DNA from 2 places in the Stenotrophomonas sp. 62841_Sma genome. Region 1 is predicted to be linked to the other one. Evidence: predicted binding sites of a transcription regulator. Region 1 holds the regulator's gene; the other holds the start of a gene.

The links. Region 1 encodes HrcA, which represses chaperone genes, less so after heat shock. Its sites were predicted from a motif close to TTNGCACTCNNNNNNNNNGAGTGCNAA; they were not measured.
Positions count from the first base shown of each region.
Region 2: the regulator HrcA is predicted to act here: its motif matches at 4,505-4,531, upstream of ACZK5G_RS20085 (co-chaperone GroES).

Region 1 is NZ_CM151224.1:1,894,038-1,908,547, reverse strand. It holds gene ACZK5G_RS09035 (hypothetical protein) at 1-195, shown strand; gene ACZK5G_RS09030 (prephenate dehydrogenase) at 462-1,586, opposite strand; gene pdxY (pyridoxal kinase) at 1,583-2,491, opposite strand; gene ACZK5G_RS09020 (MFS transporter) at 3,075-4,274, opposite strand; gene ACZK5G_RS09015 (AraC family transcriptional regulator) at 4,347-5,144, shown strand; gene dnaJ (molecular chaperone DnaJ) at 5,237-6,361, opposite strand; gene dnaK (molecular chaperone DnaK) at 6,516-8,441, opposite strand; gene grpE (nucleotide exchange factor GrpE) at 8,624-9,139, opposite strand; gene hrcA (heat-inducible transcriptional repressor HrcA) at 9,203-10,267, opposite strand; gene recN (DNA repair protein RecN) at 10,383-12,044, shown strand; gene ACZK5G_RS08985 (LysR family transcriptional regulator) at 12,155-13,072, opposite strand; gene ACZK5G_RS08980 (SGNH/GDSL hydrolase family protein) at 13,170-14,414, shown strand; gene fur (ferric iron uptake transcriptional regulator) at 14,473-14,510, opposite strand, start outside.
Region 2 is NZ_CM151224.1:4,299,143-4,313,652, reverse strand. It holds gene ACZK5G_RS20100 (protein-disulfide reductase DsbD family protein) at 1-2,026, opposite strand, end outside; gene cutA (divalent-cation tolerance protein CutA) at 2,023-2,361, opposite strand; gene ACZK5G_RS20090 (endonuclease) at 2,430-4,220, opposite strand; gene ACZK5G_RS20085 (co-chaperone GroES) at 4,578-4,865, shown strand; gene groL (chaperonin GroEL) at 4,947-6,596, shown strand; gene ACZK5G_RS20075 (LysR substrate-binding domain-containing protein) at 6,685-7,608, opposite strand; gene ACZK5G_RS20070 (glutathione S-transferase family protein) at 7,855-8,490, shown strand; gene ACZK5G_RS20065 (LLM class oxidoreductase) at 8,504-9,532, shown strand; gene ACZK5G_RS20060 (MarR family winged helix-turn-helix transcriptional regulator) at 9,588-10,088, shown strand; gene ACZK5G_RS20055 (DNA alkylation repair protein) at 10,085-10,825, shown strand; gene ACZK5G_RS20050 (DUF6616 family protein) at 10,881-11,219, shown strand; gene ACZK5G_RS20045 (hypothetical protein) at 11,332-11,589, shown strand; gene ACZK5G_RS20040 (3-deoxy-7-phosphoheptulonate synthase) at 11,885-12,958, shown strand; gene ACZK5G_RS20035 (type II TA system antitoxin MqsA family protein) at 13,914-14,450, shown strand.

The DNA.
Region 1 (14,510 bases):
ATGTCGTTCCGTCAGTTTCCCGCCGTCGACAGCAACGGCGAAAGCCACATCATCATCGAGTTCAAGCCCGAGGCGAATGGCAGCGGGCATCACTCCGAAGCCACGCCACGCTACGAACTGGATGACGGGCGGCCGCTGGTGCGCGATGGCCGCGAGTTCACCACCAGTGGCGGCGAGCTGCGGCTGACGATCTGAGGTTGGCCGGGCATGACCCCGGCGCTACCCGATCTCGTATCGCCCCGCTCTGGCGGGTGTCGACCTTGATCGACCCGCTTTCTTGCCTCTGGTAGGTGTCGACCTGGGTCGACACGCCTTTTGCCCAAGGCGGTCGAGCATGGCTCGACGCTACAAAAGGCGTGATCATTTTTTGGCCAGGCATCTTGACAGCCTTGGCTGGCAAGGCCTGAGCAAGGTTATCCACACGTTTGCTCAGGAACCATCCACACCGCCTGTGGATGAATTCAGCCCAGTACCCGCCCGATGCCGCTGGCGTCCACGTCGGCTGCTGCCCGGGTGATCGCCGCAGCATCGCTGCCGGCCACGAACCCGATGCGGAAATGCACTTCGCCACCAGGCGTGCGCGAGGAATGGATTGAAGCCAGGCTGATGCGATGCTGCTCGAACACGTTCAGCAGCTCACGCAGTGAGCCTGGCCGGTCCTCCGGCAGGTGCACCGACAACGCATTACGCTCGGTCAGGTCAGCCAGCAGATAACCCACGCGTTCAAAGGTGTAGTTGCCGTCCGCCAGCGCCTGCTCGCCGAAGGCACTGCGGTTGGCCGACAGCAGCTGCTCGCGGAATTCACCACGCGCACGGTCGTCGCCCTGCCCGACCTGCGCCTGCAGGGCCTGCAGCTGGCCGACCAGCCGTTCCAGCATCGGCGCCACGTACGGGTTACCGAACTGGATGTCTTCGTAGATCGCCGGGTTGAGCGACAGGATGCGCGAGATGATCGCCGTGTCCAACTCGAACGATGCCGAGCGGTACGGCATCATCGCGGCCAGATCGCCCAGCTGCGGCTGGTACTGGCACAGCACGCCGGCCTGGGCCAGGTGGGTGGCATGCACCATCGCCTGTACCAGCGCCATCATCTGATCGTGGTGCTGCGGCGTGGCCCGCACGCACTCGGCCTGCAGCGCAGTGCACAGCGTATCGACCCATGGCTGCCAGTGCTGCAGCCGCGCTTCGCAGACCACCATCACCCGGCCCTTCAGGGTCGGCGCCTTGGGTGGCGCGGTCATCGGGTGCAGGCCGACCACTTCGGCTTGAGAGGCCAGCATCGCCTGCACCGGCGCTTCCTTCACCGAGGTCACGTCCAGCCATAGCCGGTCCTGCTCACGGCCGGCCGACTGCCGCACGTACTCGGCAATCAGAGCCGGCGTATGCCGGATCGGTGCCGAGAACACCAGCACGTCGGCCTGCGCCAGCAGCTGTTCCGGCGTATGCGAGTCCGGATCGGCCGGATCGTGGCCGATCACCTGCAGCTGCATGTGCTGCTGGAAGAAGCGGCTCAGCCAGCGCCCATAGGCGCCGGCACTGCCGACGATGCCGACCGTGCGCGGCGTGCGTTCGTGCAGACCGCTCATGCCACGTGTTCGGCACGGAAGCGCGTGCCTTCGGCCAGCGCGGCAGGCGCCGCCGCGATCACGTCGAACTCTTCGAAGCCATTGTCCAGAGTCGCCTCCAGCGCCGCGTGGGTACCGGCAATCGCACGCGAAATCGCCTGCTGCATCGATTCACCTCGCAACAGGAACGACACCACCAGCGACATCAGCACGTCACCGGTGCCGGCCACGTCCACCGGCAGCAGCGGCGAAGTCCAGCGCCAGGTTTCCTCGCGACCGACCGCCAGGGTCACCAGCTCACCCGGGTTACCGCCCACGCTGTGCGCGATCACCCAGTGCGGGCCACGGTCCAGCAGCGTGCGCGCGGCGGCGATGGCATCGGCCTCGGCCAGTGCCGGCATACCGGTCAGACGATTCAGTTCGAAGGCGTTCGGGGTCACCAGCCAGGCATGCGGCAGCAATCGCTCGGCGAAGATCGCTTCCAGGCCCGGTTCCACGTAGGGGCCGGTGTGGGTGTCACCAATCACCGGATCCAGGCAGTAACGCAGCTGCGGACAGACCGGCAGGATGTTGTCCAGCCAGTCGGCGAAGGCGGCACCGTTGGCGGTGCTGCCGAAGTAACCGGAAACCAGCATCTTCGCCCGCTGCGGCAGACCGCGCTCGTGGGTGCCCAGCAGCAGGTCCGCGAACCAGTCGGCGGGCAGCACCCGACCGCGCGTGGTGTCGTAGAACGGCGCATTGCTCAGCAACACGGTCGGGATTTCCGCGACGCGCACACCGAGCGCACGCATCGGCGGTACGGCGGCGCTGTTGCCGGCGTGGCCGTAGACAAGTTGCGACTGGACCGAGATGACATCGATCGGCGACGGGCCATCGGGCCGCTGGCGGCGGCCGTGGACCAGGTGGTTATCAAGGGATTCGCTCATGGCCGCATTCTACGCCCAAGGAAGTTTTCGGCAGGGCTTGCAGCCCTGCACCTGCTCAATGCAACGGCAACCGCAACGGCCGAAGCCAAAGCGGCATTCCGTGGGGTGGCGAGGCGGTGTCGGAGTGCGGGGACGCCGCAAGTACGTCCTTGTAGGCTTCGCAGCGGCATCCATGCCGCTGACACCCCGCAATCCGACACCGCCCCACCTTCGACAGGTTCACGCGGCTGTTGGTAACTACGGCTGTTGTTCCGCGCGGCTGTTGGTAGGTGTCGACCTTGGTCGACACATCTGTCAGACATCGAATGAGTCATCCACGCATGGCGTGGATCTACCGTGTCGACCAAGGTCGACACCTACCAGAGCAGTAAGCCGTTCCGGCAGATCACGGAAAACTGTCGAAGGCGGGGTGGGTCCGGTTGAGGGGGCGTGAGCGCCATGGATGGCGCGACCGAGGCTACAGGGACGTATTTACGCCGTCCCCCTCAACCGGACCCACCCCGCCAACCCACGGAATGCAGGCTTTTGACGTTGACGTTGCCTCTGCAGGTGCAGGGCTGCAAGCCCTGCAAACCCCACCCCCTCAGTGAGCAGCAGGCCGCGACGGTGGCAGCCACGCCGCCACGATGCCCAGCAGCGGCAGGAACGCGGTCAACTGGTAGACGTACTCGATGCTGGTCTTGTCCGCCAGCAGGCCCAGGACAGCCGCCCCAAGCCCGCCCATGCCGAAGGCGAAGCCGAAGAACAGGCCGGACACCATGCCGATGCGGTGCGGCATCATCTCCTGCGCGTACACCACGATCGCCGAGAACGCCGAGGACAGCACGAAGCCGATCAGCACCGCCAGTACGGTCGTCCACAGCAGATCAGCATGCGGCAGCATCAGCGCGAACGGCGCCACGCCCAGGATCGAGGTCCAGATGATCGGCTTGCGGCCGATGCGGTCACCCAGCGGGCCACCAAGGAAGCCGCCAGCGGCGGACGCCACCAGGAACGCGAACAGATGCAGCTGGGCCTGCGCCACCGGAATGCCGAAATGGTGGATCAGGTAGAAGGTGAAGTAGCTGCCGATGCTGGCCATGTAGAAGTACTTGCTGAAGATCAGCACCAGCAGGATCGCCAGCACCTTGGCCACGGTGCGAGACGGATGCCGCGGCGCCATCGCAGCCGTGCTGACCGGTCGAGGCGTACCCAGATGCAACGCGTACCAGCGGCCGACATAGGTCAGCAATGCGATGCCGATCAGGGCAGCACCGGCAAACCACGATGCGGCGTGCTGGCCATACGGCACGATCACTGCGGCGGCAATCAGCGGGCCCAGCGCGGTTCCGAAATTGCCACCGACCTGGAACACCGACTGCGCGAAGCCGTGACGGCCGCCCGAGGCCAGTCGCGCGATGCGCGAGGCTTCCGGATGGAAGATGGCCGAGCCAATGCCGACCATCGCCGCCGCCATCAGCACCACCGCGTAGTTCGGTGCGAAGCCGAGCAGCAGCATGCCGCACAGGGTCGAGGCCATGCCGATCGGCAGCGAGTACGGTGCAGGGCGACGGTCGGTGGCCATGCCGATCAACGGCTGGAAGATCGAGGCGGTAAGCTGGTAGGTCAGGGTGATCAGGCCGATCTGGGTGAAGCTGAGATTGAAGCCGCCCTTGATCACCGGATAGATGGCCAGGATCAGCGACTGCATCATGTCGTTGACGACATGCGAGGTGGAAATGGCGGCCAGCACGCCGGGGGCCACCGGGCGTGAGGTCGTTGCGGGAGAAGCCAGGGTCGACATGGACACAGTCAGGTTGGGGGCGAGCCACGCATGCTACGGTGGCCTCCCCCTCCCTTCTGCCGCGTTCGGGTCATGGCATATCGTAAAAAGGACACTCCCTGCCCGGTCCGCGAGACTGCACCGTGGAACGAGGTTCCGGTACACCGCCCGGTGACCTGCCGCGCCCGCCACTACAAACCCGGCACCCACATCGCGCCCCACCGGCATCGCCGTCACCAGCTGGTGTTCGCCATGTCCGGACTGATGGTGGTGCGTGCGGACGGCGGCCGCTGGGTGGTGCCCTCGACCCGCGCGATCTGGGTGCCGGCCGGCATGGCCCATGCGGTGGACTGCATCGCTGAGGTGCATATGCGCAGCCTGTATGTGGAACCGGACTTCGCGCCGCAGCTGCCGGACGAGGCGTTCGCGGTACAGGTAGCGCCGTTGCTGCGCGAGCTGCTGCTCGCCGCCAGCCTGATCGAGACCGCGCATGTGGATGACAGCCGCGACGGCCGCGTGGTGCGCCTGCTGCTGGACGAGCTGCACCGCATGGACGTGCTGCCGCTGCACCTGCCCTCGCCCACCGACCCGCGCCTGCAGCGGATCTGCCAGCACATCCAGAAACACCCCGGCGACGACGCCACCCTGCTGGACTGGGCGCAGGCGCTGCAGGTGGACGTGAAAACCATCCAGCGTCATTTCGCCAGCGAACTGGGCATGACCTTCGGGCAGTGGCGGCAACAGGCGCGGCTGCTGGCCGCCCTGGAGCGACTGGCGGTCGGCGACAAGGTCATCGATGTCGCGCTGGCGATGGGCTACGACAGCCCGAGTGCATTCACCAGCATGTTCAAGCGCCAGCTCGGGCAGACGCCGGCGGCGTTTTTCCGGTAGCGCCGGGCCATGCCCGGCGGCGGCAGTGCGGCACCACAAAGGAAAACGCCGGGCATTGCCCGGCGCTGTCGTTCAACACATGCGTCGATGGATCAGGACGTCATCCGGTCCCAGAAGCCCTTCACGCCATCCATGAAGGTGGCCGACTTCGGCGAATGCTTGCGCGCTTCCTCGCCGACGAAGGTGGCTTCGAACTGCTCCAGCAGCTTGCGCTGCTCGTTGGTGAGGTTGACCGGGGTCTCCACCACCACGCGGCAGTACAGGTCGCCTTCGCTGCGGCTGCGCACCGAACGCACGCCCTTGCCACGCAGGCGGAACAGCTTGCCGGTCTGGGTCTCGGCCGGGATGCGGATCTCCGCTTCGCCGCCCAGGGTGGCCACGCGCACGGTGTCACCCAGTGCCGCCTGCGAGATGCGGATCGGCACTTCGCAGTGCAGGTCGTCGCCATCGCGCTGGAAGATCGCATGCTCGCGCACGCGCACTTCCACGTACAGGTCACCCGGCGGCGTACCGGCCGGGCCGGCCTCGCCCTCGCCCTGCAGGCGGATGCGGTCGCCGGTATCGACGCCCGCCGGCACCTTCACCGACAGCACCTTGTCTTCCTCGACACGGCCATTGCCGTGGCAGGTCTTGCAGGGCTTGGCGATGATCTGGCCGCGGCCGCCGCAGTTGTGGCAGGCCTGCTGCATTGCGAAGATGCCGCGCTGGATGCGCACCTGGCCGCGGCCATGACACACATTGCAGGTCTCGACCTTGCCGTCTTCGGAGCCACTGCCATCGCAGTCGCCGCACTCGGTCAGGGTCGGAATCTCGATGCGGCGCTCGACGCCGCGCACGGCTTCTTCCAGGTCCAGCTCCATCACGTAGCCGATGTCGGCGCCACGACGGGCCTGGCGCGGACCACCGCCGCCACCACCAAAGATGTTGCCGAAGATATCGCCGAAGATATCGTTCATGTCCGGGCCGCCCGGACCGCCTCCGCCCATGCCGTGCTCGAACGCGGCGTGGCCATGGCTGTCGTACATGCGGCGCTTGTTGCCGTCGGACAGCACTTCGTAGGCTTCCTTGCACTCCTTGAAGGAGGCTTCGGCCGCCGCATCACCCGGGTTGCGGTCCGGATGGAACTTCATCGCGCAGCGACGGTAGGCCTTCTTCAGCTCTTCGTCGTTGGCGGTGCGGGCAACGCCCAGCACTTCGTAGTAATCGCGCTTGCTCATATCGTGAATCGGGTTCCGGAAAGTCGGGATTCGTCAAAGCGGAAGAGCGGAACCAGGTCCGCTCTTGCGTCGGGCGCCCCGACACGCCGGTGGGCGGTCAGGACCCTGATGCGACAACGGGACGCTGATGGCCAGCGTCCCGTGTCGGTCCGGATCAGGACTTCTTGTCGTCCTTGACTTCGGTGAACTCGGCGTCCACCACGTCATCCTGCGGCTTGCCCGCATTGCCAGCGTCGGCACCCGGGGCGGCACCGCCCTGGTCGGCCGAAGCGGCGGCGAACAGCGACTGGCCGGCTTCTTCCAGTGCCTTCGACTTGGCTTCGATCTGTGCCTTGTCGTCACCCTTCATCGCGGTTTCCAGGTCGGCCAGCGCCGCCTCGACCTTGCCGATGACATCGCCGCCCACCTTGCTGCCGTGCTCGGTGATGGCGCTGCGGGTGCCATGGATCAGGGCGTCGGCCTGGTTGCGGGCCTGCACCAGCTCCTGGAACTTCTTGTCTTCTTCGCGGTTGGCTTCCGCGTCGGCGACCATGCGCGCGATCTCTTCCTCGGACAGGCCCGAACCGGCCTTGATCTCGACCTTCTGTTCCTTGTTGGTCTTCTTGTCCTTGGCCGACACGTGCAGGATGCCGTTGGCGTCGATGTCGAAGGACACTTCCACCTGCGGCAGGCCGCGCGGGGCCGGCTCGATGCCGGACAGGTCGAACTTGGCCAGCGACTTGTTGAAGCGGGCCTGTTCGCGCTCACCCTGCAGCACGTGCACGGTCACGGCCGACTGGTTGTCCTCGGCGGTGGAGAACACCTGCGAAGCCTTGGTCGGGATGGTGGTGTTCTTCTCGATGATCTTGGTGAACACGCCGCCCATGGTTTCGATACCCAGCGACAGCGGGGTCACGTCCAGCAGCAGCACGTCCTTGACGTCGCCGCCCAGCACGCCGCCCTGGATCGCAGCACCCAGTGCCACGGCTTCGTCCGGGTTGACGTCCTTGCGCGGTTCCTTGCCGAAGAACTCGGTCACCGCCTGCTGCACCTTCGGCATGCGGGTCTGGCCACCGACCAGGATCACTTCGCTGATGTCGCTCGAACGCAGGCCGGCATCGTTCAGGGCGACGCGGCACGGCTCGATCGACTTCTTGATCAGGTCTTCCACCAGCGCTTCCAGCTTGGCGCGGGTCAGCTTGATGTTCAGGTGCTTCGGACCCGAGGCGTCAGCGGTGACGTACGGCAGGTTCACTTCGGTCTGCTGGGCGCTGGACAGCTCGATCTTGGCGCGCTCGGCGGCGTCCTTCAGGCGCTGCAGGGCCAGCGGATCCTTGCGCAGGTCGATGCCCTGGTCCTTGTTGAACTCTTCAACCAGGTACTCGATGACGCGGTTGTCGAAGTCTTCGCCGCCCAGGAAGGTGTCGCCGTTGGTGGCCAGCACTTCGAACTGCTTCTCGCCGTCGACGTTGGCGATCTCGATCACCGAGACGTCGAAGGTGCCGCCGCCCAGGTCGTACACCACGATCTTGCGATCCTTGTTGTCACCCTTGTCCAGGCCATAGGCCAGCGCAGCCGCAGTCGGCTCGTTGATGATGCGCTTGACGTCCAGGCCCGCAATGCGGCCGGCGTCCTTGGTCGCCTGGCGCTGGCTGTCGTTGAAGTAGGCCGGCACGGTGATGACCGCTTCGGTGACCTTCTCACCGAGGAAGTCCTCGGCGGTCTTCTTCATCTTTTCCAGCACCTTGGCCGAGATTTCCTGCGGGGCCATCTTCTTGCCGTCGCTGGTCGACACCCAGGCGTCGCCATTGTCATGGGCCAGGATGCCGTACGGGACGTGCGCGATGTCCTTCTGCACTTCGGCGTCGGTGAACTTGCGGCCGATCAGGCGCTTCACCGCGTAGAAGGTGTTCTTCGGGTTGGTCACGGCCTGGCGCTTGGCCGAGGCGCCGACCAGGACTTCGCCGTCCTTGGTGTAGGCGACGATCGACGGGGTGGTGCGATCGCCTTCCGAATTCTCGATGACGCGGGCCTTGCCGCCGTCCATGATCGCCACGCACGAGTTGGTGGTGCCGAGGTCGATACCAATGATCTTGCCCATGGGGGAGACTCCTGAGGATGCTTGTTGGGGTCAGTCCGGCCGCTCGGCCGGTGGATGAATACGATGTGGGGGAGGCTCGTGGAACATTCAAGCCACCTCCCGAACGCTGTGTTCAGCGCCTGGAAAACCTTGCCAGGCATGGCCTGGCACGACCGGGACCGGGCATCGCCCGGCCCGGCCGATCAATCGGCGGCCACCACCACCAGCGCCGGCCGCAGCAGGCGCTCGTTGAGCAGGTAGCCCTTCTGGAACACGGTCACCACGCTGCCCGGGGCGGCGCCCGGGGTCGGCACCTGGCTGATCGCCTGGTGGTGTTCCGGGTTGAACGGCTGGCCGATCGGGTCCAGCAGGACCAGGCCGTTGTCGGCAGCGACCTTCAGCAGCTGCTTGTAGGTCAGCTCCAGGCCTTCGCGCAGCGGATGCGGGTCGTCGCCGGCGGCCTTCAGGCCGGCATCCAGGCTGTCGAATACCGGCAGCAGCTCGCCAAGCAGCTTCTCGTTGGCGAACTTGCGGGCCTGCTCGATGTCACGGGCAACACGCTTGCGCTGGTTCTCGAGGTCGGCGCGCTCACGCAGCGCATCGGCCTTGATCTGCTCGACTTCGGCGCGCAGGCGCTCCACTTCGTCGTTGACGCCGGCGGCGGCGGCCGCATCGGCGGCAGTCTGCTGGGATTCGATATCTGGATGTTCGTGGTTCATGTCTGGGTCCCTGGCGGTCAGTCTCCGCCTCCACCCACCCTAGTGTGGGCGGGATGCTGCGTTTCAAGCGTCGGATGTTCCGGGAGTGCGCCCGGCCGGTGAAAAGGCCGCGCCGAGCACATCGGCAGTGGCCTGGACCAGCGGAATCATGCGGTCGTAGGCCATCCGCTTGGGGCCGATCACGCCCAGCACGCCCAGTACCTGGCCATTGGCGGTGTACGGGGCGGTGACCAGCGAGACCCCCTGCAGCGGCATCATCCCGGTCTCCTCGCCAATGAAGATGCGCACGCCCGGGGCCTGGATGGTCCGCTCCAGCAGCTGCAGGATCTCGCGCTTGCTGGAGAACAGCTCGAACAGCTCGCGCAGGCGCTCCAGGTCGGACAGGTCCTGCACCCCCATCAGCCGGGTCTGGCCGGCCACCAGCATGTCGTCGGCGGCCGGCTGCAGGGCCTGCTCGGCCAGTTCGATGCTGTGCGCCAGCAGCTGCTCCAGCTCGGAACGGGCATCGCGCAGCTCCAGCAGCAGGCGGGTGCGGATCTCGGCCATCGGCAGGCCGGCGAAATGCGCATTGAGGTAGTTGGCCACCTGCTCCAGCTGACCCGGCGCGAACTCCTGCCGGGTCTCGATGACGCGGTTCTGCACCTCGTTGTCGGCAAACACCAGGATCGCCAGCACCCGGCGCCCGTCCAGCGCCACGAAATCGATCTGGCGGAAGGCGAACTGCTCGCGCCGTGGCGCGCTGACCACGCCGACGAAGTGACTCATCGCCGACAGCAGCTCCGAGGCGCTGCCGAGCAGGGCCTGGGTGCTGCCGCCGCTGGCCAGCTCCTGGCGCAACCGGGCCAGCTCGCCCTCGCCCGGCGGCTGCATCTGCAACAGGCTGTCGACGAACACCCGGTAACCATGCGCGGTCGGGATGCGCCCGGCCGAGGTGTGCGGCGAGGCCAGCAGCCCCAGGTCTTCCAGGTCGCCGAGGATGTTGCGGATGGTGGCCGGGCTGACCTCCAGGCCGGCCACGCGCGCCAGCGTCTGCGAGCCGACCGGCTCACCGTCCTGGATGTAACGCGCAATCAGCGTGCGCAGCAGATGGCGCGCACGCGGGGCAAGCTGGTCGGGAGAACCGTGCATGGAATCAACCTGTGAGACACGGACACTAGATAATGGCGGCGCATCACCTTGGCAAGTCATTGGACCTCCCTCGCCCGCGTGCTAGCGTTGCGCGGCTGCTGATACCCCCTTACCCATGCTCAGACATCTTTCGATCAAGGATTTTGCCGTCGTCCGCGCCACCGAACTGGAGTTCGGGCCAGGCATGACCGTGGTTTCAGGCGAGACCGGCGCCGGCAAGTCGCTGATGGTCGACGCGCTGGGCTTCCTGTCCGGCCTGCGTGCCGACAGTGGCGTGGTCCGCCATGGCGCCGCCCGCGCCGAGCTTTCGGCCGAATTCGTGCTGGACCAGCTGCAGGCCGCGCGCCAATGGCTGGCCGACAACGAGCTGGATGACGAGGAACAATGCCAGCTGCGCCGCGTGATCCGTGCCGACGGCGGTTCGCGGGCGTGGATCAATGGCCGTCCGGTGACCCTGGCCCAGCTGGGCGACCTGGCCTCGCTGCTGGTGGAGATCCACGGCCAGCACGAACAGCAGGCCCTGCTGACGCGCCCGTCGCAGCTGGCCTTGCTGGATGCCTATGCCGGCAACGAGAACGAGCGCCGCCAGGTGCGCCGCGCCGCCGCGGCCTGGCAGGCCCTGGTCGATGAATCGCTGGCGCTGTCGCAACAGGGCGACGTCAGTGACCGGATCGGCTTCCTGGAGCACCAGCTGCGCGAACTGGACCGCGAAGATCTGGAACCGGAGTCGATCGTCGCACTCGGTGCCAGCCACCGCCGCCAGGCCCACGCCAGCGCCCTGCTGAGCGCCTGCCAGGCGGCCAGCAACCAGCTCAATGGCGACGACGGCAGTTCCGCGCTGGACCTGCTGCAGCAGGTGCGCCACGAGCTGTCGCGCCTGATAGAACACGACCCGCGCCTGGGCGAGGTGGACGGCCTGATCGAGAACGCCTCGATCCAGCTGCACGAAGCCCTGTCGCTGCTGGACCGGGTGCATGACGACCTCGACGCCGACCCGGAGCAGTTCGAGGAGAACGAGCGTCGTCTCGGCCGCCTGCACGACCTGGCCCGCAAGCACCGCGTGCCGATGGACGAGCTGGGCGCGCAGCGCGAGCGCATGCATGCCGAAGTGGAACAGCTGCGCGGCGCCGACGAACGCCTGCAGCGCCTGGCCGGCGAAATCGACAAGGCCGCTGCGGCCTGGCGCGTACAGGCCGAGGTGCTGACCGCCAGCCGTCGCAGCGCCGCTGCCGAACTGTCGGCCACCACCACCGGCATCATCGCCGAGCTGGGCATGGGCGGTGGCCAGTTCCTGATCGAACTGGAGCCGCAGGATTCCGGCAAGCCCGATCCACAGGGTGCGGAGCGCGTGGAGTTCCTGGTCGCCGCCAACGCCGGCCAGCCACCGCGCGCCCTGCGCAAGGTGGCCTCGGGCGGTGAACTGTCGCGCATTTCGCTGGCCATCGAAGTGGCCGCGCTGGACCTGGATGCGGTGCCGACCATGGTGTTCGACGAAGTCGACTCCGGCATCGGTGGCGCGGTGGCGGACATCGTCGGCCAGAAGCTGCGCGCCCTTGGCGAGAAGCGCCAGGTGCTGTGCGTGACCCACCTGCCGCAGGTCGCCTCCAAGGGCCACGCCCATTACCGGGTCAGCAAGGCCCCGGTGGAAGGCATGACCCAGAGCGCAGTGGAAAAGCTGGACAGCAAGGCGCGCGAGGAAGAACTGGCGCGCATGCTGGGCGGCGTGGAAGTGAGCAAGGAAGCGCGCGCCGCCGCACGCAAGCTGCTGCAGGTCTGACGCCGCCCGAGCCGAGCATGGGCCCGGCTTCCGCGCGGTAGTGCCGGCCGCTGGCCGGCAACCCGATGCGGGTCGGCGAAGATCGTGAGGTTGCCGGCCAGCGGCCGGCACTACCCCTGTGGCCGCGCCAGATCCACCGTTTCCACCAGAAAATCAAGGAACGCGCGCACCCGCAGCGGCAGGTAGCCGCCCTGCCCCAGGAACACCGCGTGCACCTCTTCCAGGTCACCGGGGTTGGCCTCCTCCAGCACCGGCAGCAGGCGTCCGGCGGCGATGTCCTCCTGCACCTGGTAGGTCGCCAGCCGCGCCATGCCCAACCCGCCCAGCACCAGCTGCCGCAGCGCGTTGCCGTTGCTGGCGCGGGCATTGCCACTGGGCAGCAGCATGCGCTCGCGACCGTCCTGCAGCAGCGGCCAGCCCTGCATCGCACGCGCATGGCCGATGTCCAGACGGTTGTGCGACATCAGCTCCTCAGCGTTGCGCGGCAGTCCATGCCGCTGCGCGTAGGCTGGTGCGGCCACGATCATCATCCGCGTCGCACCCAGCCGTCGCGCCACCAGGCTGGAACTCTTCAGCGGGCCGGCCCGCACCGCCACGTCGGTGCGCTGCTCAAGCAGGTCGATCACCTCGTCGTTGAGGGTCAGATCCACCCCCACCTGCGGATTGCGCTCCAGGAATGCCGGCAACAGCGGCAACAGGAAATGCTGGCCGAACGGCACGTTGGAGTTGACCCGCAGGCGTCCGCGCGGCTCGGCATGGGCGCTGGCGCAGCGCTCGGCCTCCTCCAGGTCGGCCAGCACGCGCAGGCCGCGCTCGTAGAACGCGCAGCCTTCCGGGGTCAGCTGCAGCTGGCGGGTGGAGCGCTGCAGCAGGCGCGTACCCAGCCGTTGCTCCAGCCGGGCCACCAGCTTGCTGACTGCCGACGGCGTCATGTCCAGGGTGCGGGCGGCGGCAGAGAAGCCACCGGTCTCGATCACCCGCACGAACACTTCCAGTTCGCCGGATCGGTTGATGTCGGGTCGCGCCATGGCGATGAATCCAGTTCACAGATGATTATCCATGCGCAGTCTAGTTCACAGATCGACGGAGAATCACCATGGCCCTCCCTCCTCCCGGGATTGCCCGATGAACCGCCTCAGCCAGCTCACCGCGACCGCCTTGATCGCCCTCTCCAGCGCAGCCAGTGCCGCCCCGGCCCCGCACTGGGTCGCCAGCTGGCAGGCCAGTCCGCAACCGGTCTGGGGCGCCGATTTCCTGTTCCCCACCCTGGTTCCGGCCACGCTGCAGGACCAGACCTTCCGCCAGACCGCGCGCATCAGCCTGGGCGGGCCCCGGCTGCGGGTGCGGCTGAGCAATGCCTACGGCACCCAGCCGCTGCGGATCGGGGCGGCCAGCGTGGCCGCACACGCGGGTGCCGCCCCGCAGCCGCTCAGTTTCGACGGCCAGCCCGGCGTATCGATCGAGCCCGGTCAGGAACGGCTGAGCGATCCACTAGCGGTGGCCACGGATGACCGCCAGGCGTTGCAGATCAGTGTCTTTGTGCCGGGACCGACTCCAGTCCAGACGTTCCACTGGGAGGGTCGGCAGACCAGTTGGATTGCGCCAGGCGACCAGAGCCAGGCCCAGGCTCTGAGCGGGGCCAGCAGCACTACCGCCCGCCTGTTCCTGGTCGGCATCGAGGTCGAGGCCGCCCATAGCGCACGCAGCGTGGTGGTGATCGGCGATTCGATCACCGACGGTGCCACCGCCAGCCTCGACCAGGACCAGCGCTGGACCGACCAACTGGCGGCGCGCCTGGCACCGCGGGGCGTTGCCGTGGTCAACGCCGGAATATCCGGAGGGCGGCTGCTGCGCGATGGCATGGGCGAATCCGCCCTGGCCCGCTTCCGGCGTGACGTGCTGGATCAACCAGGCGTGGTCAGCGTAGTCGTGCTGATCGGCATCAATGACATCAGCTGGCCCGGCACCGCCTTCGCCCGGAACCAGGCCCGGCCCACGCTGGCCGAACTGCAGGCGGGGTATCGCACCCTGGCCGAGCAGGCCCATCGGCGGGGTCTACGCATCCTCGGCGCCACCCTGACACCGTTCGCCGGCGCCCTGCCCGGCACGCCGCTGGACGACTACTACCAGCCGGAGAAGGAAGCACTGCGCCAACAGCTCAATGCCTGGCTGCGCAGCGACAGCCCGTTCGATGCGGTGATCGACCTGGATGCGGCGCTGCGCGACCCGGCCGATCCGTCACGGATGGCCGCCGCCTACGACTCCGGCGACCACCTGCATCCGGGCGATGCGGGTAACCGGGCCATGGCCGAGGCGGTGGATCTGGAGGTGCTGATGGGGCCCCTTACGCATGGCGTGGATCTGCCGTAAGCAACGAAAAACCCCGGGAAGGCCCGGGGTTTCGTCGCATACAGCTGGCCCGAACGGCTTACTTGCGCTTCTTGCGCACGTACAGCACCAGCGAGT
Region 2 (14,510 bases), 2.4 Mb from region 1:
GTGCGGCACGCGCCGGCGCTGCCAGCTGGGTCACGCCCCAGGCCGGAACCAGTGCACCGATCGCCAGCAGCACGCCGAGCAGGGTGACGGCGCGCGAGCCGGTCCAGCGGTTGCGTTCAAACAGCCACAGACCGAAGGCCAGCAGCAGCAGGCCACCCAGCACCAGCGCCATGCCGTCCACGCCGCGCTGCTTGCCCAGCACCCACAGCAGCCACAGCACGGTGGCATACATCGGGAAGGCCAGCACGTGCTTGAGCGTTTCCATCCACGGGCCCGGCTTGGGCAGGCGGCGCGCCAGTGCCGGCACGAAGCCGATCAGCAGGAACGGCAGCGCCAGGCCCAGGCCGAGGAACAGGAACACGGTCATCGCCTTCAGCGGCGGGGCAATGAACGCGTAGGCAATCGCGCCGCCCATGAACGGGCCGACGCAGGCACTGCCGACCACGCAGGCCAGCGCACCGGTGAAGAAATCACCGGCCGGGCCACTGCGGCTGGCCAGCGACTGGCCGAGGTTGCCGATGCCGCCGCCCAGTGTGAACACGCCGGACAGGCTCAGGCCCACCGCGAACATGATGTAGGCCAGCGCCGCCACCACGCCCGGGTGCTGCAGCTGGAAGCCGATGCCGACGGCGTTGCCGATCGCGCGCAGGCCAACCATCAACGCACCGATCACCGCGAACGCGACCAGTACGCCCAGCGTGTACCAGAGGGCATGGCTGCGCGCGCGCTGCGGGCTTTCGCCACTCTGCGCCAGGCTCAGGACCTTCAGCGACAGGATCGGCAGCACGCAGGGCATCAGGTTCAGTACCAGGCCACCGGCCAGCGCCAGCAGCAGGACCCATACGAACGAACGGTCCGGATTCGGCGTGGTCACCGGCGGTCGCGTGCGCAGCGCGTTGTCACCCTGTGCATCGGCGGCGAACTCACGGCTGGCGGTGCCGTCACCTGCAGCAGGGGTCGTTGCATCCGTATTGGGCACGGTTGGCAGCAGGCGCAGCGGTGCGCCGTTGGCGGCTTCGCGTGGTGCGCCGTTGGCAGCGGGCAGCGGGCTGATCACCTCATTGCGCGGTGGCGCCTGGTCGGCACTGCTGCTGACCTTGCCGGCCGGAATGGACAGCTTCACCCGGCGGGTCATCGGCGGGTAGCAGATGCCATCGGTCTGGCAACCCTGGAAGGTCACCACCAGAGTGCTGTCGACCGCATCGGCGATGGAGCGGCGCAGCGGCAGCGGCACTTCCACCTGGTTGAAGTACACCGAGACATCGCCGAAGTGTTCGTCGCGATGCGACTGTGCGGCAGGCCAGCGCAGCTTGTCGGCCAGCACCCCGGTGCTGCCGTCCAGCTTCACCGAAGTGCGGTCGCGATACAGGTAGTAGCCCGGCGCCGGGCTGAAGCGCAGCAGCAGGGTATTGCCGTCGCTGGCGATGGCGTCGAAGCCGAACGCCTGCTCCGACGGCAGCGGCAGCGCCTGGCTGTTGCTGGCCGCGCCCGGCAGGCGCAGGCCACCGCTGTTGCCGGCACCGGCCAGCGGGTTGTTGAACGGGCTTGCCGCACCGGCACGCGCGGCAGGCACCGCGGCCGCCGCACCGGCGCCCGGCAGGGTGACCTGCACCACGCGCTTCTGCGGCGGGTAGCAGACACCGGCATCGGCGCAGCCCTGGTAACGCACTTCCAGGCTGATGGTGCCGGCGGCGTCGGTCGGCGTGCCGGGCAGGGTGGCCTGCAGGCGTTCGCGATAGGTTTCGACTTCGCCGAAGAAATCGTCGTGGTGCTTGTCGCCCTTGGGCATCTGCAGCGCGCCGGCATTGAAGGCCGGGTCGGCCTTGACGCTGGTGCGGTGGCGATACAGGTAATAGCCCGGTGCGATCTTGAACTGCAGTTGCACCTGGCCCCGTTCGGGGGCGCTGGCGGTCAGCGCGAACGCCTGGTCCACCGGCAGCAGGTCCTTCTCATCCAGCGCGAAGGCCGGCAGCGAGAGCCACAACAGGGCGCACAAGGCGGCGCCGCGCGCAAACAGAGTCTTCAATCAGTGTCCTCCCGGGTCTGTGCCCGGATCCAGTCCAGATACGCCGGCAGGCCGGCCCGGGTTTCGACCGCAATGCACTCCGGGAGTTCATACGGATGCAGTTCGACGATCCGGGCAATCGCGTCATCGACGCGACTCGCGGTGGTTTTCACCAGCAGCTGCAGCTCGGCGTCGGTGGTCACCTCGCCCTGCCAGCGGTAGGTCGACTGCGCGCTATCGAGGCGGGTCACGCACGCGGCCAGGCGCTCGCCGACCAGCGCGTGCGCGATGCGCTCGGCACTGGCCCGGTCCGGGCAGGTGGTCAACAGCAGCAGGACGGGATCGATGGTCGACATGACCGTCGAGTATAGGGCCGCCGCCGGGTCAGGGCCCGGCGGCGGCAGTGGACCGCTGCGTTGCGCGGTCAGTTGGCCAGCTGGCAGGAGGTCGGCTTGGCCGAGGTGAACAGGCCAGGGGTCGCCCACTCGGGGTGGTCGATGAACGGGTTGCGGTTGCCCTGGAAGCTGTAGATCACGTCGTTGCGGGCACGCTCGGCATCATCCGGCGGATCGGACAGGTGCCAGTCGATCAGCGTCGAGAGCAGGCCCATGTAGGCCGGCGAACTGCTGGTCTTGACGATCCTGCTGCGGTCGTCGGTCAGCTCCAGGTCCGGCTCGGACTGGCCGGTGGCCGCATCCTTGCCGCCCTCGTAGCGGATCGCCATGTACATCACCGCACGCGCCATGTCGCCCTTGCGCTTGCCCCACACCTCGAAGGTACCGGTGTTGCCGTCCGGCGTGCGCACCCAGTTGGAGTTGCCCGGGTAGCCGCCGCTGCCGCCGCCCTGGCCGTTGTTGGCCTCGGTGGCGCGTTCGCCGCAGTTGGCGTCGCACTTGCCGAACGGCTTGTTGCCACGGTCGGCGTTCCACTGCGCGTCGGTCAGGTACAGCATGTGGGTGTCGGTGTACGGCGCGTACGGCAGGCCCTTGTCGCCGGTGGTGCTGGCAAAGCCCAGCGAGTTCGGCCAGGTGTGCTCGCGGTTGTACTTCAGGCCGCCGCCGCTGCCGGCGCGGTCGGTCACCTTGGCGTAGCTGCGGTTGCGGTACGCATCCAGGATCCTGCCGCTGTTGTTCGGATCCTCGTCGGCGATTTCCAGGATGGTCCAGGTGCTGGTGCCCGAGCCGCTGTACGGGTAGGCGGTGTGGCCCTTGATGGTGGCGTGCAGCGAGCAGCGCAGCTGGCTGGGGCTGCTGGTATTGACCTTGGAGTAGTAACCGGCCGGCACGCCCGGGTTGCCCGGGTCCGGATTGCCGCCGGTGCTGGCCACGGTGAAGGCGATGCGGCTGTCGGCGGCGGGGTGCGCCCCCTGCAGGTCGGTGATGCGTGCGGCGCGGATGTCGAAGCGGCAGGCTTCACCGGCCACCAGCGCGGTGTTGGTGGACAGCTTCACGCTGCGGCCGCTGGCCGGGTAGGTCAGCGGCACGCTGCCGGAGGTGCCGCAGCTCAGGGCGAAGGCGCCACTGGCCAGGTTCACCGTCTCGCTGAACACCACTTCCAGGTCGGCGGCGGCCGGGAAGGTGCTGCTGCCCTGCGCCGGGGTGGTGGTGGACACCGACGGCGGCGTGTTCGGGCCCGGGGTGCCACCCCCGCTGAAGGTCTGGCCGTTGTTGCAGCTGCCAAACGTCTGCTTGGCCGATTCGGCCCAGGTGAAGTGGGCGTACTGGCTGCCGCTGCCGGTCAGCTGCAGCGAGGTGCCCGGGGCCGTGCTGTTGGTCTCGGCCACCGGAATGTTCTGGCTGGTCATGCCGGCGGCAGGGCCACCGGAGGCGGTGATGGCGCCCTCGTAGCTGAGGAACTGGACCACCTTGCCGCTGGCATCGACCAGGGCGATGCCGTCGTTCGGGCCGTTCTGCAGGCCGTTGGTCGGGTAGCTGACCACGGCCAGGGTGGCGCTGCCGCAACCCGCGGCGGTGCCGGCCGGGACCGGATTGTTGGCGTAGACCGTGGCGGCCGAAGGATTGCTGCCGTTGTAGAGATAGAGGCGGTAGCCGGACAGGTCCTCGCCCGCGGTAGCGACCACTTCGATGGCTTCGCCGACGTCACCGGCGGCGGTGCTGTCGTCGTAGTGCAGTTCGTTGATGAAGACCTCGGCCTGGGCCGGCGCGGCGGCCAGCGCCAGCAGGCAGGCGGCGGCAAGCGGGGACAGCAATCGCATCGACTACTCCTTGTGATTGGGAATGCGCGGCCGAGCCTAAGGCCGATCCAGTGACACTTTGTCGTAAATGAACGTCAGATATCTGACAGTGCGACGCGAGTCACCAAAAGTCGAGGATTCCAGAGACAGGGTTGCCGCGTTGCACCGGCATCCAGGCCTTCACATGGGCGCAGATCGAGTGGGCCCGGGGCAGTGAAATTTTTTCCGCGAGCGGCCTTGAAAGGTCCGGGGCCAGCTCCATCTCTGTCCTGCTCCCGATTCATCGGGCTTTTTCGCGAGCAATGCTGGCAGTCACCTGGGGTGAGTGCTAACATCGCCAGACTTTTTCAGACCAATCAATAACTTAAGAGGTCTCTCATGAGCATCAAGCCGCTGCACGACCGCGTTGTGGTCAAGCCGATCGAAGCCGACGAAATCTCCGCCGGTGGCATCGTCATTCCGGATTCGGCCAAGGAAAAGTCCACCAAGGGTGAAGTCGTGGCCGTCGGCCCGGGCAAGCCGCTGGACAACGGCAGCGTGCGCGCGCCGTCGCTGAAGGTCGGCGACAAGGTCATCTACGGCCAGTACGCCGGCAGCTCGTACAAGAGCGAAGGCGTCGAGTACAAGGTCCTGCGCGAAGACGACGTGCTCGCCGTCATCGGCTGAGCCTCGGCGCGACCTGTTTCAACCTGATCCCCAAATCCCAGCCGCCGGGCATCGTCCGGCGCTACCAATGAGGTAATTGCAATGGCTGCCAAGGATATTCGTTTCGGTGAAGACGCCCGTTCGCGCATGGTGCGCGGCGTCAACGTTCTCGCCAATGCCGTCAAGGCCACCCTGGGCCCGAAGGGCCGCAACGTCGTGCTGGAAAAGAGCTTCGGCGCACCGACCATCACCAAGGACGGCGTCTCCGTCGCCAAGGAAATCGAACTGGCTGACAAGTTCGAGAACATGGGTGCGCAGATGGTGAAGGAAGTTGCTTCCCGCACCAACGACGACGCTGGCGACGGCACCACCACCGCCACCGTGCTGGCCCAGGCCCTGATCCGCGAAGGCGCCAAGGCCGTGGCCGCCGGCATGAACCCGATGGACCTCAAGCGTGGTATCGACAAGGCCGTCGTGGCCGCCGTTGCCGAGCTGAAGACCATCTCCAAGCCGACCGCCGACGACAAGGCGATTGCCCAGGTCGGTACCATCTCGGCCAACTCGGACGAGTCGATCGGCCAGATCATCGCTGACGCGATGAAGGAAGTCGGCAAGGAAGGCGTGATCACCGTTGAAGAAGGCTCGGGCCTGGACAACGAGCTGGACGTGGTCAAGGGCATGCAGTTCGACCGCGGCTACCTGTCCCCGTACTTCATCAACAACCAGCAGTCGCAGACCGCTGACCTGGATGACCCGTTCATCCTGCTGCACGACAAGAAGATCTCCAACGTCCGTGACCTGCTGCCGGTGCTGGAAGGCGTCGCCAAGGCCGGCAAGCCGCTGCTGATCGTGGCCGAAGAAGTCGAAGGCGAAGCGCTGGCGACCCTGGTGGTCAACACCATCCGTGGCATCGTCAAGGTCGTGGCCGTCAAGGCACCGGGCTTCGGCGACCGTCGCAAGGCGATGCTGGAAGACATGGCCGTGCTGACCGGCGGCACCGTGATCTCCGAAGAAGTGGGCCTGTCGCTGGAAAAGGCCACCATCAAGGACCTGGGCCGCGCCAAGAAGGTGCAGGTCTCCAAGGAGAACACCACCATCATCGATGGCGTGGGTGACAAGGCTGCCGTCGACGCACGCGTCGGCCAGATCAAGACCCAGATCCAGGACACCTCCTCGGATTACGACCGCGAGAAGCTGCAGGAACGCGTGGCCAAGCTGGCCGGTGGCGTTGCCGTGATCAAGGTCGGTGCTTCGACCGAAATCGAAATGAAGGAAAAGAAGGATCGCGTCGACGACGCCCTGCACGCTACCCGTGCAGCCGTTGAAGAAGGCGTGGTCCCGGGCGGCGGCGTGGCCCTGGTCCGTGCGGTCACCGCACTGGCCGGCCTGAAGGGTGCCAACGAAGACCAGAACCACGGCATCCAGATCGCCCTGCGCGCGATGGAAGCCCCGCTGCGCGAAATCGTGGCCAACGCCGGTGAAGAACCGTCGGTCATCATCAACAAGGTCAAGGAAGGCACCGGCAGCTTCGGCTACAACGCCGCCACCGGCGAGTTCGGCGACATGCTGCAGTTCGGCATCCTGGACCCGACCAAGGTGACCCGTTCGGCGCTGCAGAACGCGGCCTCGATCGCTGGCCTGATGATCACTACCGAAGCCATGGTTGCCGAAGCTCCGAAGAAGGACGAGCCGGCCATGGGTGGCGCCGGTGGCATGGGCGGCATGGGTGGCATGGGCGGCATGGACTTCTAAGTCCCCGCATTTGCCCCGCAATGAAAAACCCCGCCGCAAGGCGGGGTTTTTTTGTGGCCGGCTGCAATGGCATCGCTTTTCGAGCGGCTTATCCTGCGTCCTGCAGGGTGTGTGTGCCTGCTTCCTGCGGCGTCATCAGTGCTGCATGCAACCAGGTCATGAAAGCAGGTATCGCCGCGTTGGCCTCGCCGTCCGCACGCGTCACCGCGTAGTAGGCGAAGGCCTGTGGCCAGGGCTGGTCGATCACCACCTGCAGCCGGCCATTGGCGAGTTCTTCGGCCGCGTGGATGTCGCGCACCAGGGCGATGCCTTGCCCGGCCACCGCCGCGCGGATCAGCAACAGGTCGTCATCGAACGCAGGGCCGCGCTCCAGTCGTTCATCGCCGGGCAGATCCAGTGCCTGGAACCACAGCCGCCAGTCGCTGCGGTCGGCGTCCTGCAGCAGCGGCAGCTGCAGGCAATCCTGCACTGTACCCACGGCAGGCGCGCTGGCCAGCAGCGCAGGGCTGGCAACCGGCAGCAGTACCGGCGCCAGAAGATGCTCGGCATGCAGGCCAGGGTAGCGGCCCAGTCCATGACGGATCGCGATGTCCACGCCGTCGCGGCGCAGGTCGACCAACGCCGCGCTCGAGTCCAGCTGAACGTCCACCTGCGGATGCAACGCACTGAACCCGCCCAGTCGCGGCGCCAACCACTGTGCGGCGAAGCTCGGTGCCGCGCTGATGCGTAGCGTGCACCGCGTTTCCCAGCGTTCGAGTGTCTGCAGGCTCTGTGCGATCTGGTCGAAGGCCTGCAGCAGCTCCGGATACACACGCGCGCCGGCTGCACTGAGCACCACGCCATGCCGGGTGCGGTCGAACAGGCTCACGCCCAGCCGCTCCTGCAGCTGTCGAAGCTGCTGGCTGATTGCACCAGGTGTCACCCCCATCGCATCGGCGGCGGCGGTCAGGCTGCCATGTCGGCCGGTTTCAACGAAGGCCCGCAGGCCCAGCAGCGGCAGCACCGCACCCATCTCAACTCTCCTGTAACCGCGTCGGCACGCGCCGCGCTGCGACAGCATATCGACCGCACTGCAGGCTGTCGCGCGCGCGTCGCGCACGTTGAGCCCCGCTCAACTCCCCGTGCAGAAGACATCGTTTCCCCGCGACGCAGGCCTTTCCTAGACTGCCTGCACGGCTGCTGCAGCGCCCGTTCCCGCATCGCCCGGCCACCTTCAACGGCCGATGCATGCCGTCGCTCCCTGCCGTCCAGGATTCCCATGAACGAACCTTCGCTGCACCTGTACTCCGACAGTTCTCCCAATGGCTTCAAGGCCACCATCGCACTGGAAGAACTGGGTCTTCCCTATCGCCTTCACCACGTCCACATCGCCGATGGCGAACATCGCCATCCCGACTTCCTGCGGCTCAACCCGCATGGCCGCATTCCCGTGCTGGAAGATCGCGCGCGCGGCATCGTTGTCTTCGAATCGGCGGCGATCCTGATGTACCTGGCCGAACAGGGCAATGCGTTGCTGCCTTCCGAACCGGCTGCACGCTGGGAGACGCTGACCTGGCTGATGTTCCATGCCGCCAGCGTCGGCCCGATCCTCGGCCAGCGCGTGCATTTCGAGCACTTCGCACAACAGCCCGATTCCGCGGCAATCGAACGCTACCGCCGCCTGAGCGACGAGCTGTTCGGCGTACTCGACCAGCGCCTGCAGGGACGCGAGTGGTTGGCTGGCGATCACTACTCGATTGCCGACATCGCCCACTTCGGCTGGCTGTACATCGCCCGCATCATCGACATCGATTTGTCGCGGCATCGCCATCTGGATGCGTGGTACGCACGGGTTGCCGCACGCCCTGCGGTACAGCGCGGCGTGCAGCTGCCCGAGCCGGCCACCGGACCGTAAGGAGGCGACGCATATGAACGATTCCATTGCAGTGCCGGGCGCGTCGGCGCCGGTCTTTGCCACGCACCCGGGCTACCAGCGCATGTTCCGCGCCGACGCGCTGACCCTGGGCATCTACCTGCCGCTGCGCTTCTACCAGGGCGACATGGCCGTGCTGCAGGGCCAGGCGCGGCTGGTGGAGGAGATCGACCGCCACGACTTTGCCGCGGTATGGGTGCGCGACGTGCCGCTGTTCGATCCGCTGTTCGGTGATGCAGGCCAGCTGTTCGATCCATTCACCTACCTTGCGTGGCTGGCAGCGCGCACGCAGCGCGTGGCCCTGGCCACCGGCAGCGTGGTGCTGCCACTGCGCCATCCGATCGATCTGGCCAAGGCCTCGGCGTCGCTCGATCAGCTGTCCGGTGGGCGGCTGGTGATGGGTGTGGCGTCCGGTGATCGACCGCTGGAGTTCCCGGCCTATGGACTGGAGCACGCGGCGCGCGGAGAGCGTTTCGCCACCGCAATGAACGAGATGCGCCGTTGGCTGCAGCCGGGCACGGATGGGCGGATGACACATGCCGGTGCCGAGCAGGGCGTGCAGTTGCTGCCGCCCACGGTCAGTGGCCGCGTTCCGCTGATCGTCACCGGTGGCGCACGCCAGCCACTGGAATGGATCGGCCAGCATGCCGATGGCTGGCTGACCTACCCAGAGGCCACCCATGACAACGCTGGTCCGCAGCGGCTGGCCGCGAAGATCGGCGCTTGGCGCGCGCTGATTCTGGACGGCGGCTTCCGTCCGCACATGACCAACGAATGGATCGACCTGGTGGACGATCCGGATCATCCACGCATGCCGTTGCGGGGTGGCTTCACCCTGCGCACCGGCCGCAAGGGCCTGATCGATCTGCTGCAGGCCTGGCAGCGGGCCGGCGTCAACCATGCCGCACTGGGGATCCAGTTCGCCGAGCGGCCTGCCGGCGAGGTGCTGCAGGAGCTGGCCGAGGAGGTACTGCCGCTGTTCCCGTCGCATCCGGGGCCGGCGGCGAAGGTGATGGACTGGTAGCCACGCCGAAGGGGATGGCATATGATTAGGCGCCTAATCATATGCTCATCACGAGATGATCGAAGCCAAGCACCATGCCCTGATGGATGAGGCGCAGCGACGCGGCCACGCCAACGTCGCGCAGCTGCGCCTGTGCTTCCAGCTGCTGTCGTTGTCGTCGTCCATCGACCACGATTGCGCCACCCGGCTGGCGCCACACGGGCTCAGTGAGGGTCGCTTCATCGTGCTGTTCCTGCTGCATGGGGCCGGTGGCACGCTACCGCCCCACGAGCTGGCCGAACGCGCAGGCGTCACCCGCGCCACCATCAGCGGCCTGCTCGATGGCCTGCAGCGCGAAGAACTGCTGCAGCGTCGCAGCGATGCTGAGGATGGCCGTCGCCTGCAGATCGTATTGACCGCACGGGGAAAACGCTTGGCCGAGACACTGTTTGACCAGCACACACAGTGGATCGGTGGCCTGTTCAATGGTCTGGATACCGATGAACAGCAGCAGCTGTCGCGGTTGCTGCACAAGGTCTGGCAGCACACCGATGCTGGACGAGAGTCTGCAGCATGAGCCCGGCGATTGCGGCGCAACGCCTGCATGAACTCAACACCGGTCGCGTTGCCACCACCCATCTGGCCGAATGCCTGGCAGTGGATTTCGCCGCGTTGCTGCAGGTGGTGGCGCCTGCGCTTGCACCGGAAGCGCTGCAACGCATGCGGGATGCCTCAGGCAAGGGCATCACGCTGCGCATGGCCTTGGCCGCGCAACTGCTGCGTGAGGCGGGGCAGGGTGCGCCTGAGTTCTGGCAGGATCACAGCTCCGATACCGTGCGTGGCTGGGCCTGCTATCTGGTCGGCAGCGATGCCCGCGCAACGTTGGCAGAGAAGCTGCAGCAGATGCGCACGCTGGCCGATGACCCACACTTCGGTGTGCGCGAATGGGCGTGGCTGGCGCTACGCACGGACATCGTTGCCGCGCCGATGCAGGCGCTTGAGTACCTGCAACCCTGGACACAGGAAACATCGCCGTGCCTGCGCCGCTTTGCCTGTGAAGCGCTGCGCCCACGCGGTGTCTGGGCCACGCATATCGCACTGTTCAAGCAGCATCCGGAACTTGCGTTACCCATGTTGGAAGCACTGGCTGACGACCCGGAGCGCTATGTGCAGGATTCGGTCGGCAACTGGCTCAATGACGCCGGCAAGACTCAGCCGCAGTGGCTGCGCGAGCTGTGCACGCGTTGGCAGCACGAGCGCCACAGCGACGCCAACGCCTACATCCGCAAACGCGCACTGCGCTCGTTCCGGTAGTGCCGGCCGCTGGCCGGCAACCGCGCAACCTCGTAAACCTCAAGGACGAACCACCATGTCGCACACCTTCATCGAGCTCTACACCGCCACACCTGCCTGGACCGCACTCCCGCCCGAGCAGCGGAATGCCTTCTTCGCCCGTATTGGCGCCGGCATGCAGCAGTTCGATCCAGCCCGCATCACGCCGCTGGCGATGGGCCGCATTGCCACGGACGTACCGCACGGCAGCGATGAGCAGTTCTATGCGGTCTGGCGCTGTGCAAGCCGCGAGGAGGTCGATGCGCTGGTGGCCGGCATCGCCGCGACCGGCTGGCATGCGTACTTCACCACCACCCATGCGGTAGGCGCGATGGACAGCATGGCCCAGCACCTGGCCGACCTGGCCGCCCTGTAGCGGGGCGGCAGACGCCGGCAGATCCCGGGCCTCGGCATGGGAGGCACATGCGCCTGTCACCCAGACACGGTAAACAGTGCATTGCCCATGTCCATCCGCAGGGAAGTCGATCATGCAGAGCACGCTCCAGGTCACGCTGTTCGGCCCTCTTGGCGACAGCCCGGCGTTGCAGTTGCCGGGCCTGGAGGGGCCGTCGGTGGCCATCCAGGAATCGGCCCTGCGGCGGTTGGTTTCCGACCTCTACACCGCGCGTTCCCTGCTCAACCCCGAGCAGCTGGACGAAGCCAGGCAGGAGCTGGACCGCGTGCTGGAGCGCTGGGCCGACATCCATGAGGGCCTGCTGCTGGATGTGGAAGTGCATGGTAAATGAGCAACTTCGCGTGGCTGCCGCCGCGTAGGCATGGCTGGTGCGCACCTCGCTGAACCGCGTCCCCAGTTGCGGATGAAACATTTTGCACTGCGCAAAAGCTGTGTTATCAATAGATCCCATGAACGCAGCCGCCGCCCGCTTTTACTGGTATTACTTTCCGAAGCCACTGGCGGAGGAAGGACTGCGCTCACCCTGAAGAAAGCTTCAGACGCATTCCCGAAAGCCGCCAGCGAACCTGGCGGCTTTTTTCATGCCGCCACGCTGGGGACCCCCAACGTTCCGGAGATCTCCCGCAATGCCCCCGCACACCGACGACCTGCGTATCCGCACCATCGAACCGCTGACACCGCCTGCCCAGCTGCTGGCGATGCTGCCCTGTGACGATGAAGCCTCCGACACCGTCAGCGCCTCGCGCGCGGCCCTGCACCAGATCCTGCATGGCCGTGACGACCGCCTGGCGGTGGTGGTTGGCCCGTGCTCGATCCACGACCCGAAGGCCGCCATCGAGTACGCCCAGCGCCTGAAGCCGCTGCGTGACGCGCTGGCCGGAGAACTTGAAATCGTCATGCGCGTGTACTTCGAGAAGCCGCGCACCACGGTGGGCTGGAAGGGCCTGATCAACGACCCGGACCTGGACGGCAGCTTCAGGATCGACAAGGGCCTGCGCATCGCCCGCGGCCTGCTGCGCGACATCAACAAACTCGGCCTGCCGGCCGGTGTCGAATTCCTCGACGTGATCTCGCCGCAGTACATCGCCGACCTGGTGGCATGGGGCGCGATCGGCGCACGCACCACCGAAAGCCAGGTGCATCGCGAGCTGGCCTCGGGGCTGTCGTGCCCGGTCGGCTTCAAGAACGGCACCGATGGCAACGTGAAGATTGCGGCCGATGCCGTGGGTGCGGCATCCAACCCGCATCACTTCCTGTCGGTCACCAAGCAGGGTGGCACCGCCATCGTGTCGACCACCGGCAACCCGGACTGCCATGTGATCCTGCGCGGCGGCAAGCAGCCGAACTACGACGCCGGCAGTGTCGCCGAGGCCTGCCAGGTGCTGGCCAAGGCCAAGCTGCCGACGCGCCTGATGATCGACGCCAGCCATGCCAACAGCCTGAAGAACCCGGAGAACCAGCCGAAGGTGATCGACGACATCGCCGTTCAGCTGGAAGACGGCGAACAGCGCATCGTTGGCGTGATGATCGAGAGCCATCTGGTCGGTGGCCGCCAGGAACTGGTGGAAGGCCAGCCGCTGGTCTATGGGCAGAGCATCACCGATGGCTGCATCGACTGGGACACCACCGTGACGGTGCTGGAGCGACTGGCTGCGGCCGTGCGCGCCCGTCGCGACGTGAAGGTATCCGAAGCAGCTTGATGGAAGCCGCCTGAGTGCGGCACGTGTGTGGATGGCGGCCAGCGCCTGCGGGGGTGCGGCCGCGATCAGGGCCGGTCGGAGTTGGAGACCGGCCCATCTGCACCGGCGATGCGCCTGGCGCTGCGCATGAGCGACAGCGCCAGGTACATCGCCGGGGTGGCAGTAGATCCACGCCATGCGTGGACGATTCGCCGTCCCCGGCAATGACGGCTACGACCCGCTGGAGGCCACATCAGCGCCGCCAGCGCGCTTCAGGCTACTGATGAGCCTGCTTCTGGCAGATATCCATCAGAACCATACTTCACTGATTTCGCTGAAAAATTTCCGCGCAGCAGGCGGGCCTTGCGTTTGTCACGCCTGGCCTGCCGCAAACGCCCATTCCGACCGTTCCGCCTATGGCTCACGGTTGTCCTTCCGGGAGTCGCCAACCCACGGCGGCAGAAGCGGAAGGCAAGTCATGGACTTGACGAAATTTATCACGGTGATAAATTGAGGCCCGAGCTGTGGAGGGTCGATCCGGCGCAGTTGCCGCAGCCAACGGAATGCGGCAGGTCGCGCCGAACGATCAATGTTCGCGGATCTCCCTTGATTGATCTGTTGGCTTTGCAGGAATGCGTGCGCACAGGCGGGTTGCAGCCTGACGATGTCTGGGTGGCTACCCGCAAAGCACAGAGAGATCTGGAAAACCTTCGCTGGACGCTGGGCGACCTTCTGGACTGTCTGCTGTGCCTGCAAGCGGAGGACCATAGGGGATCAGAGTGGTGCAGGGACCAGTTGGGCACCTGGCATCCATGTGACGCCTACGCAGTTCGCTATGACGATGTGCAGAAGTGCCGGATGAACCGATCCGACATCAACTATTACCTGAAATTTTCTGTTGGCCGGTGTGGAACGTTGCGGCTCGTATTTCTCAGCTGCCATCTGTAGAGCATCATGCGTTTCATTGGAGCGCGCCATGAACAAAGCCACGTCCCGACTCTGTCCCGCCTGCGAGCAGGCACCGCTGGTGGCATCCACACGCGAACGGCACTTCACTCCGCGCGGCAATCCTGTGGTCGTCGAACTGCTGGCGATGGAGTGCCCCGCATGCGGCGCTACGGCAACCAGCGCCGCACAGCAGATCGAGAACCTGAGACGACTTGCCGCACGGCGCGCCCACTACGGCGGGCTGCTGCTGGGCGAGGATGTGTTGGCGTTCCGGCGCCGCTACGGCTTGACCCAGCGCGCAGCGGCCACGCTGTTTGGAAAAGGCGCGATCGCGTTTTCCCGCTACGAGAACGAGACGACCTATCCCGACGATGCCACAACCATGCTGCTGTCGTTGGCTATGGAGAAGCCCGAGGTCGTGCGCTGGCTTGCCGAGCGCACCGGCACGGCGGTCCCGCTGCTGGACAGGCTGCAGGACGTTGCAACCAAGCCTCCCCGGCGTGTGTCGCGGGCCCATCGGGTTGCACCCGGTACGCCAACTGGTCCAGTCCGCGCAGTGCGTTGATTCGACTCTACTCAATGTCCGCCGTAGATCCACGCCACGCGTGGATACCGCTCTTCTGTA